DNA from 3 places in the Oleiphilus sp. HI0132 genome. Region 3 is predicted to be linked to each of the others. Evidence: predicted binding sites of a transcription regulator. Region 3 holds the regulator's gene; each other region holds the start of a gene.
The links. The regulator sigma-54, encoded in region 3, starts transcription at its own class of promoters, with help from an activator protein. The targets are predictions, from matches to a motif close to TGGCACNNNNNTTGCTNT.

Region 1 (3,282 bases), on a different contig from region 3:
AGCATCGACTCTGACAATCTGGCAACTCAAGTTATCATCGGAGCCGTTTTCGAGTGCAATATCAACCAAACTCTCACAAAGCCCGGTAAATTCATCCGACTTGCAATCAACCGCCTTAGCAATGACTTCTTTTATACGTTTATCGTTGATAAAATCATGAATACCGTCGGTACTCAGAAAAAAGATATCACCAGATTCGACATCCTCCGAGTAATAGTCGACATCAAGCATTAAATCCATTCCCATTGCACGAGTAAGATAAGTGGAATCCTTACTTACTCTGGCGGAATGGTCATGCGTGAGCTGCTCAAAGTTATTTCCCCGAAGGCGGTACACTCGGCTATCGCCGATATGAAATATATGCGCGACACGCGACTTGATAACCAAGGTCGACATTGTACTGATATAGCCATGCTCAGCCTGAAGATAACCAACCCCCTGCCCATATAACCAACGATTCAAAGCCGTTAATACTTTTTGAGCTGAGTTTTTAACTGTCCAGGAGTCAGGTGTACTGAAGAAGTCGGAGATAAAGTTCTTAACGCAGGTTTCGCTTGCCTCCTTGCCCGCCTCTGCACTACTGACTCCATCTGCAACAATAGCAACCATTCCCTTTACAGTTAATAGAGGCTCTTTCGGGACGTATATTCCGACAGAATCTTCATTTTGGTGCTTTAAGCCCTTTACTGATATTTGCCCTGCACTTGTACGAAGCCCGCTTTCTAGATGCATCTGATATTTCACTCACTTATTTATTATGGGTATTATTGCGTCAATAAGTAGCAAAATAACACCCCCTTTAGATTAAAATCTTAATTTTCAACGGCATATGTAAAAACGAACGCAATATACTGCCTTAGGATTGAACTCAGCGCATAGTCATGCACCATTATCAACCAAGGCGGAAAACAGCATTTTTTAGCTGCACCACTTTAAAGCACGCGTTTTTTCTCAAACGCTCAAAACCTGGCTATAAAACACGAACTTAAGAATTTTTTTCCTTTTTATTTCAATACCCTATGAAATTATTTCGATACTTGGCATAGCTCATGCTTAATTACAGATAATTGCGTAAACAAGCATTGAGTAACGCTAAAGCTTTTCACTAGTAAATAAGCACAGCGTATGCGCAGATTCTCAGACATACGAGGCCATAGAATGAAGAATAGTAGAGTTGTTGTAGTCGGTAACGGCATGGTGGGTCATCACTTCGTTGACCAAATGATTGCATCCGAAATTGGAGCACACATTACAGTACTAGGCGCCGAAACGCGACCAGCCTACGATCGGGTACATCTCTCTGAAGTGTTCTCTGGCAAAGAGCCAAAAGATCTAGCACTAACAACCCGCGAATTCTACAAAGATAATGGTGTTGATGCGATTTTTGGTGATGCCGTTACAGATATAGACCGTAAAAACAAAATTGTTATCACTGAAAGCGGGCGACGCTTCGATTATGACAAGCTAGTATTGGCAACTGGTTCTTATCCTTTTGTACCACCTATCAAAGGTTCTGAAAGCAAAGAATGCCTAACCTACAGAACAATTGATGACTTGGGTGAAATTAAATCACATGCCCAGACCTCAAAAATTGGTGTAGTTGTAGGTGGTGGTCTGCTTGGTCTTGAGTGTGCAAACGCACTTCAAAATCTAGGGCTTGAAACTCACGTTGTTGAGTTTGCTCCCGGCTTAATGGGTGTTCAGCTAGATGATGGCGGCAGCAAGATGCTTCGCCGTAAGATCGAAGCGCTTGGTGTTCAAGTACATACCCAAAAAGCGACTACGCTTATCGATAACAAAGGTGATAACACAAAACTGCGAATGAACTTCGCAGATGACACGCATCTTGATACTGACATGATCGTATTTTCTGCAGGCATTCGCCCCTATGATCAGTTAGCACGTAAAACCGGGTTAGAAGTTGGTGAGCGTGGCGGTATCGTTGTCGATTACCACTGCCGAACCTCTGACTCGGACATTTTTGCTATAGGTGAATGTGCTCTATATGGCAACATGATCTACGGACTGGTTGCGCCCGGTTATAGAATGGCAGAAGTTGCTGTTCAGCAATTCTCCGACGACGACGAAAAACCTTCGTTTACTGGCTCAGACATGAGCACGAAGCTGAAGCTTCTGGGTGTTGACGTCGGCTCAATTGGCGATGCCCATGGTAAAACGCCCGGCTCAATCGCTTACGTCTACAGTAACGAAAACTCAGAGATCTATAAGCGAATCATCGTATCTGAAGACGGCAATACACTGTTAGGTGCAGTACTAGTTGGCGACTGTTCAGATTACGACACACTTCTTCAATACTACCTGAACGGTATCGAGCTTCCCGAAAACCCTGAAGGAATGATTCTACCGAATGTTGAAGGGGGTGGTCCTGCGCTAGGTGCTTCAGCACTACCAATGGAAGCAACAATCTGTTCATGCCTAAACGTTAGTAAAGGCGACATTATTAACGCTCTTGATTCCGGTTGTTGCAGCGTAGGTGATGTAAAAGGTGAAACCAAAGCAGCTAGCGGTTGTGGCGGTTGCGCAGCACTTCTTAAGGATGTTGTTGATACTGAGCTTGAAGCGCGCGGCGTTACGGTTGATAAAAGCATTTGTGAACACTTCCCTCATACGCGTGAAGAGCTATATCACTTAATTCGTGTCGGTAGTATCATGTCATTTGGCGAACTGGTAGAAAAACACGGTACCGGCCTTGGTTGTGATATTTGTAAGCCTGCGGTAGCAAATATGCTTGCAGCTAGCTGGAATGATTACATTCTAGAAGAGCAACATACAGGCCTGCAGGATACCAACGATACCTTTCTTGCAAACATGCAAAAAGATGGCACCTATTCAGTTGTCCCACGTGTACCAGGTGGTGAGATTACGCCTGAGCAACTGATCGCTATCGGTCAAGTAGGCCAAAAGTACAAACTTTATACAAAGATTACGGGCGGGCAGCGTATAGACTTATTTGGCGCTAAACTTAATGACCTACCCACTATTTGGGGTGAACTAATTGCAGCAGGCCTTGAAACGGGTCACGCCTACGGTAAGTCCTTACGTACCGTTAAGTCGTGCGTCGGATCAACTTGGTGTCGTTACGGAGTTCAGGATAGCGTGGGTCAAGCAATCGATATCGAAAACCGATACAAAGGTTTGCGTACTCCGCACAAGCTAAAAATGGCAGTATCCGGCTGTACTCGTGAGTGTGCAGAAGCGCAAAGTAAAGATGTTGGCATCATTGCAACTGAAAACGGCTGGAACCTCTACCTTTGTGGAAAC
Region 2 (3,282 bases), on a different contig from region 3:
AAATCCAATCACCTTGCGTCGCATTCGTGATCCACATCTTACTGCCATTGATAAGGTAGTCATCACCGTCACTTTTAGCGGTCGTTTTTAAACCTGCAACATCTGAACCTGCCCCAGCTTCACTAACCCCGATACAAGCAACCATATCTCCAGCGATGGCTGGCGCCAAAAAATCACGTTTTAACTCATCACTACCAAAACGAGCCAAAGCAGGCGTGGCCATGTCTGTTTGCACACCAATCGCCATGGGCAAGGAACCACCATAGGCTCGGCCAATTTCCTCAGCAAACACCAGGTTATAACTATAATCTAAACCTGCACCACCATTCGCTTCGGGTTTATGTATACCCAACAAGCCCAGGTCACCCATTTTCTTGAATAGTGAATGTAAAGGCGCTTTGCCTGCCTGCTCCCACTCATCAACAAAAGGGTCCATTTCCTGATCAACAAAGGCTCGCACTGTTTTGCGTAAGGCTTCATGTTCAGACGTGAATTTCATGCTCATCTCCAATATAAGATCTAACTAACGCAATCTTAAGAATCGAAGACAAAAAGAAACAGCGTGACTCAGGTCATATAAATGGCCAAACGGGCCATAAAGGTAAATAATACCCCAATATATTCCGGAGATTATGATGCTAAAACATGTCACGCTTTATGCCTGCGAGAATGCAATGGGTTTAAGTTTAGGTCTTAGTCATGATGTATTTGCCTTTGCCTCCATGCTACAAAAAAAGCTTTTGGGCGAGGCTATATCTATCTCGCTAGTTACCTTAGATGGCAAAGCTATTTCATCATTCAGCGGCTTAAGCATTACACCTGATCAGGCACTAGGCGATATCAAACATACAGACCTGGTCATTCTTCATGGAATCTGGGGTGACATGGAAGCGCTGCTAATCGATCAGCGCCCCTTATACCCAAAGCTTAGGGAGTGGCACGAGCAAGGTATCCCGATTATGGCTGCGACAACCGGTTCCTACTTTCTGGCAGAGGCCGGGCTCTTGGATGAGCGAATCTGTACCACGCATTGGCATAAGCAAGAAGAATTCGCACAGAAGTACCCCAAAATCGATCTTCGCCCCGACCGTTTTATTACCGCTACCGGGGAACTGTATTGCTCTGCAGGAATGAATGCAGCCATGGAGATCATGATCTATCTGCTTTCACGCTTGTCCTGCACTGAGGTTGGCGAAGCCGTAGAAAGTACTTTTTTGGTCGATTTCAGACGAGCCTACTCCGGCGAATTTGCCTCCATTGGTAAACAAACCTACCATCAAGACGACGCTATTCTATCTATCCAGCAGTGGCTTGAAATCCACTTCATTGAGCCCCTTTCTATCGAGCAACTTGCCACAAAAGCAAATATGAGTGTACGCACCTTTAAACGTCGCTTTAAAGAAGCAACGGGCGAATCACCTCTTAGCTATATTCAACACTTAAAAATTGAGCAGGGAAAAGAGCACCTCAAACATAGTGATCAAAGTGTCGCAGAAATATCATGGAAGGTTGGTTATCAAGACCCTGGCCACTTCAATCGTTTATTTCAGCGAAAATATGGCCTAAGCCCCGCCGCTTGGCGTAAGAAGCTACGATAAATTTTGCTCACTACAATCAGCTAGAAAAGTCCCTTGATTCAGCAGTGCCTTAGGACAGGGCTCTCTCTTCGAAACAAGCCTTTCAGTGCACACTAATAAGGCCCTCACTGATAGATCACACGCATAGGTTTTAGCTAATCTATTGAATAATAATGACAATTTCCAATGGCATAGCGATTGCCGAAGCCCTTTGTGAAATTTATTCCTCAGCTCAAACCTGACGCTGACCAACACAGTAAATAAAGGTGATTGTGATGAAGAAAGAAGAAGTGATCGAAGCAATTGTATTAGCTAAAAAATCTAAAGAACTTACCTGGGAAGGTATGGCAGAAGAAGTCGGCATGGGCTCAGTATGGCTCACCTCAGCTTGTCTGGGCATGAATAGTATGCCCGAGGAAGTTGCAGATAAGGTTTGTGCCTTACTTGATTTACCGGACGAAGCAAAGCCTGCATTGATGGAATACCCGACTAAAACCTGGGATCAATCCATTCCTCAAGACCCTTTAATTTATCGGCTATATGAAATTGTCGGTGTCTACGGCGATACGCTAAAAGAAGTAATACAAGAAAAGTTTGGCGACGGCATCATGAGCGCAATTGACTTCAGTATGGATGTTGAAAAAGAAGAGAACCCGAAAGGTGATCGCGTCGTCTTAACCATGAATGGTAAGTTCTTACCCTACAAAGCCTGGTAGCTTCATCGAGTACGAGGCCAGAGCTTCGTACTCACTTTTATTTATTGTTTTTACTTAATAATTTCTCGAACCCTATTTAAACAATTTTTAGTTCTCTATGAATGACAGTAGGCTGGACCGTCTTAGCCTAAGAGGACCTTTAACCCGATCAATATCAAAATCGTCCCACCTAACACTTCAGCTCGACTTTCGAGCCAAGTGCCTGTTTTCTCGCCAAGGTAGACTCCGGCAAAGCTAAATAGTGCAGTGGTTATAGCTATGAAAGCACAGGCTAGAAATCCGTTAACGTTCAGCAAAGTCAAGGAAAAGCCCGCCGCCATTGCGTCGATACTGGTGGCAATACCTAGAATGAACATAGCACGATGACTTATATGAGAAGGGACATTCTCTTCACCAGTAATAAGCGCTTCATAGATCATCTTAATACCAATAATCAAAAGCAATATAAACGATACCCAGGGAGCATAGGTTTCAGCAAAAACGAGAACACCTTTACCTCCTATAAAACCAATAAGGGGCATAAGGCCCTGAAAAAGGCCGAAGTAAATAGCGCACATTGTGGCAAGCTTTAGTGTGCCGACCGTTTTTTTTGAACCTAAACCAATAGACACAGCAAACGCATCCATACTTAACGCGATTGCCAGAAGTAACAATGCCAACAAAACGAACCCTTAGTTCAACTATATTTGGGTTGAGAAGTATACAAAACCTAGATGTTAGTGTGTTAAATGGATTTCTCAACGGGATTTATATTTCTTGTTTCTATGGTCGAAACTTTACCGGGCTGTGCATTCCCGCTTGGTAATGACCCGGAATATTGCAGGCAGCCTCTACTTCCCAAGCTTCTTCGAATGTCCAGATGAGCGTTTCGGTTTTTCCAGGTGCGACAGTAATGGCATTACCACCCGGACCGTGATGCATATTCGGGTTATTCATCATCATTTTCCCGTGCTCCATATGCTCATCCTTAGTACCAATGGCGAACTCAT
Region 3 (3,282 bases):
AGAAAAATGATATCGACATCAATCTCCATCTGCTTTAGCTTCTCGTAAACTTGGGGGAATGCTTCTATTCCACCCTGCAGATTTCTAGCATCGATACTGATCGCAACGTTACTTAACCTTGTATCTTTACCTTGTAGTGATTGTTTACCAAGGTTTAGTAAAAGCCCAACCGGTAAATTATCAATGCAGTAATACCCCATGTCTTCAAGGACGTGAAGGGCCGTGCTTTTTCCGGAACCGGATCTGCCACTGACAATAACGAGCTTCATAAGAAGTTCCTAGCAATTTTGAGCTTCTAAGGTTTGTAGGTCTTAAGCAATTATTTTCTGATAAAGTTCAGTGCCTGTAGCAGATTCCCTTAAACTATCGCAAAAAGCAGTGTTGTTGAACTTCTCTGCAATTTGACTTAAAAGATCCAGGTGCTCGCTCGTCGCCTCGGAGGGGACAAGTAAAACGAAAAGAATATCAACGTCTTCGTTATCTATCGAGTCAAAAGGTATCTTTTTTTCAAGTGTAAATAGACAACCAATAACTTGTTTGCAGTTTTCCAGTCTGCTGTGGGGAATGGCAATTCCTTGCCCAACTCCCGTGCTTCCCAGTCGTTCACGAGAAATAAGGTTGTCAAATATTTCAGTTTCATCAAGATGAGGAAATTGTTTTGAGACCAGGTGTGCAGCCTGTTGAAGAACTTTTTTCTTGCTACCACCGGGCAAACCGCGTTGGGTTAGCTCCGGTGACAAGATGGCCTCGATAGTAATTTTATTTTCAGACATTTTTCGACTCTAAAGATCGCTAATAACTAGCGTGCTGCTGCGCCGTGTGCGCGGTCAACTTTCTTTTCCTTGTGCTTAAGAATTTGACGGTCTAGCTTATCAACTAGCTGGTCGATAGCGGCATACATGTCGTCGTTCTCGGCGTGGCCGTGGATATCTGCACCAGCGATATGTAGCGTTGATTCAGCAATATGTGCTTGTTTCGATACAGAAAGGGTTACCTGTACGTTGCTAATGCCGCCAATATGGCGCTCTAGCTTTTGCAATTTGGTTTTCACATATTCTTTAAGTGCATCAGTTAAATCTACATGATGGCCAGTGATATTTAATTGCATAGTATTCTCCTATCATCGTTATTTTTAGCGAGAGTTGAATATTGACTCACTTTTCGCTTATCAAATCAACTTGCTGCAGGCAGCAAGTTATCAAATATTGTATTAAACCAATCTTTTTCTTTCGTTCGATGGGGGGATCGACATCGCTTCGCGGTATTTTGCGATAGTGCGGCGGGCGACGTTAATTCCTTGCTCTTTCAACAAGTCGGCAATCTTGCTATCGCTAAGAGGTTTTTTAGGGTTTTCTGCTGATATTAACTTCTTAATAATTGCGCGAATCGCTGTTGACGAGCACTCTCCGCCAGTAGTTGTGCTGACGTGGCTTGAGAAAAAGTATTTGAGTTCAAATATGCCTCGTGGCGTATGCATGTACTTTTGTGTTGTCACACGAGATATGGTGGACTCATGCATTTCTACCGCTTCAGCAATATCATGTAAAATCAGCGGCTTCATCGCTTCATCACCATAGTCAAGGAAGCCTTGTTGGTGAGCTACTATCTTACTTGCCACTTTTAGAAGCGTCTCGTTACGACTTTGTAGGCTTTTAATAAACCACTTTGCTTCTTGAAGTTGATCCTTCATAAAGGTGTTGTCGTTACTGGAGTCAGCTCTCTTTATAAACGAAGCATAATTTGCATTGACCCTTATTTTTGGCGCAATCTCTGGGTTGAGCTCAACTTTCCAGCGTCCTTTTTCTTTCTTTACGACGACATCTGGCACAATGTACTCAGGCTCGGAAGAAGCAATGGATTCACCTGGTTTAGGGTTCAAAGACTGAATTAGAGAGATAACCTCTTTCAGTTCATGCTCTTTAAGGCGGCTGCGTCGCATTAGTTGAGCGTAGTCTCTTGATCCTAATAAGTTCAGGTAGTGGCTGATTACAAGCTTTGCTTGTGGTAGCCAGGGCGTATCTTTTGGTAGCTGGCGTAACTGTAGCAGCAAACAGTCGGGCAGGTCTTTGGCAAATACCCCAGGTGGATCAAAGTGCTGCACGCGTTTTAAGACGGCTTCAACTTCATCTAATTCAACCGGGTCTTCGTCATCTGAGTTGTGCAGCCCCTCGTGTATCTCTTCAACGGTATTCGTTAGGTAGCCGTCTGTATCTGTTGCGTCGATTAATGACATCGCAATGTATCGGTCGCGATCAGACATGGGGGTAAGGTTAAGTTGCCAATCTAGATGATCTGCAAGAGACTCGGTAGCAGCGTTTCTTTGTTCGAAGGCATTGTTGTCATCTTCGGGAACGGGACCACTGGGCGCATTGTTTGTATATATGTCATCCCAAGCCGTATCAACAGGCAGATCTTCCGGTATAGTATCTGACCACTCTTCACTAGGCGTGTCGGCTTCATTACTAGCAGGTGCTTCGCTCGAACTGGTGTCTGTACTACTGCTTTGTTGGTTGTCCTGAGAGGCGTACTCGTTGCCATCATTTTGATGACTTTCATTCTGATTTTCTTGTTTATCACTTGTATTTCCAGGCTCGTTGTTATCGTCCTGGAGTTCGAGCATAGGATTAGATTCCAATGCTTCTTGTATTTCGTTTTGAAGGTCAAGAGTCGACAATTGTAGCAAGCGGATTGCTTGCTGCAATTGAGGTGTCATTGTCAGTTGTTGACCGAGCTTTAATTGGAGAGAAACCTTCATGTTCATGAGGATGTCACCAACTTAAGACTTAAATTTTGAATCATGTATTGTCGCTTATTATATTTTGCGGAAATGGTCGCTGTGAATAAACGTATTTATATTTACTTCATTTACACAAGTGTAGTGCGAAGATAGCAAAGTGTGAAACAAATAAAAGTATATTTACGTTACCAGCCTACAAATAATTGTTTTAGATCAAGTTATCGTCTTGTTGACGTGAAAATTGCATGCTACTCATTTCTAAGCTGAAAGTCATGCTTAATTGTTTGTATATGCTGTTCGAATCGAATGCTATGAACTAGCCACTGGCTTATAATTTGAATTGATTGCCCAAGTAGACTTGTTTGACCTTTTCATTATTCAGAATGTCTTCAGCACTTCCTGAAGCAATGATATGGCCATCACCAACAATATAGGCTTTTTCACAAATATCCAGCGTTTCTCTAACGTTGTGATCGGTTATGAGTACGCCGATATTTTTACTTTTAAGGTGAGAGACGATTGACTTGATGTCGTTGACCGATATT

Region 1: nirB (nitrite reductase large subunit NirB) is a predicted target of sigma-54. The motif match lies at 1,039-1,056, and genes of this name have one in related genera.
Region 2: cynS (cyanase) is a predicted target of sigma-54. The motif match lies at 1,765-1,782, and genes of this name have one in related genera.

Annotation. Positions count from the first base shown of each region.
Region 1 is NZ_LWGJ01001460.1:4,027-7,308, forward strand. Features, by position in the region: gene A3766_RS22515 (bifunctional protein-serine/threonine kinase/phosphatase) at 1-732, opposite strand, end outside; gene nirB (nitrite reductase large subunit NirB) at 1,159-3,282, shown strand, end outside.
Region 2 is NZ_LWGJ01001352.1:5,365-8,646, forward strand. Features, by position in the region: gene A3766_RS20595 (acyl-CoA dehydrogenase family protein) at 1-499, opposite strand, end outside; gene A3766_RS20600 (GlxA family transcriptional regulator) at 633-1,598, shown strand; gene cynS (cyanase) at 1,853-2,293, shown strand; gene A3766_RS20610 (manganese efflux pump MntP family protein) at 2,416-2,952, opposite strand; gene A3766_RS20615 (plastocyanin/azurin family copper-binding protein) at 3,056-3,282, opposite strand, start outside.
Region 3 is NZ_LWGJ01001353.1:8,373-11,654, reverse strand. Features, by position in the region: gene rapZ (RNase adapter RapZ) at 1-269, opposite strand, end outside; gene ptsN (PTS IIA-like nitrogen regulatory protein PtsN) at 312-773, opposite strand; gene hpf (ribosome hibernation-promoting factor, HPF/YfiA family) at 800-1,108, opposite strand; gene A3766_RS20700 (RNA polymerase factor sigma-54) at 1,211-2,755, opposite strand; gene lptB (LPS export ABC transporter ATP-binding protein) at 3,066-3,282, opposite strand, start outside.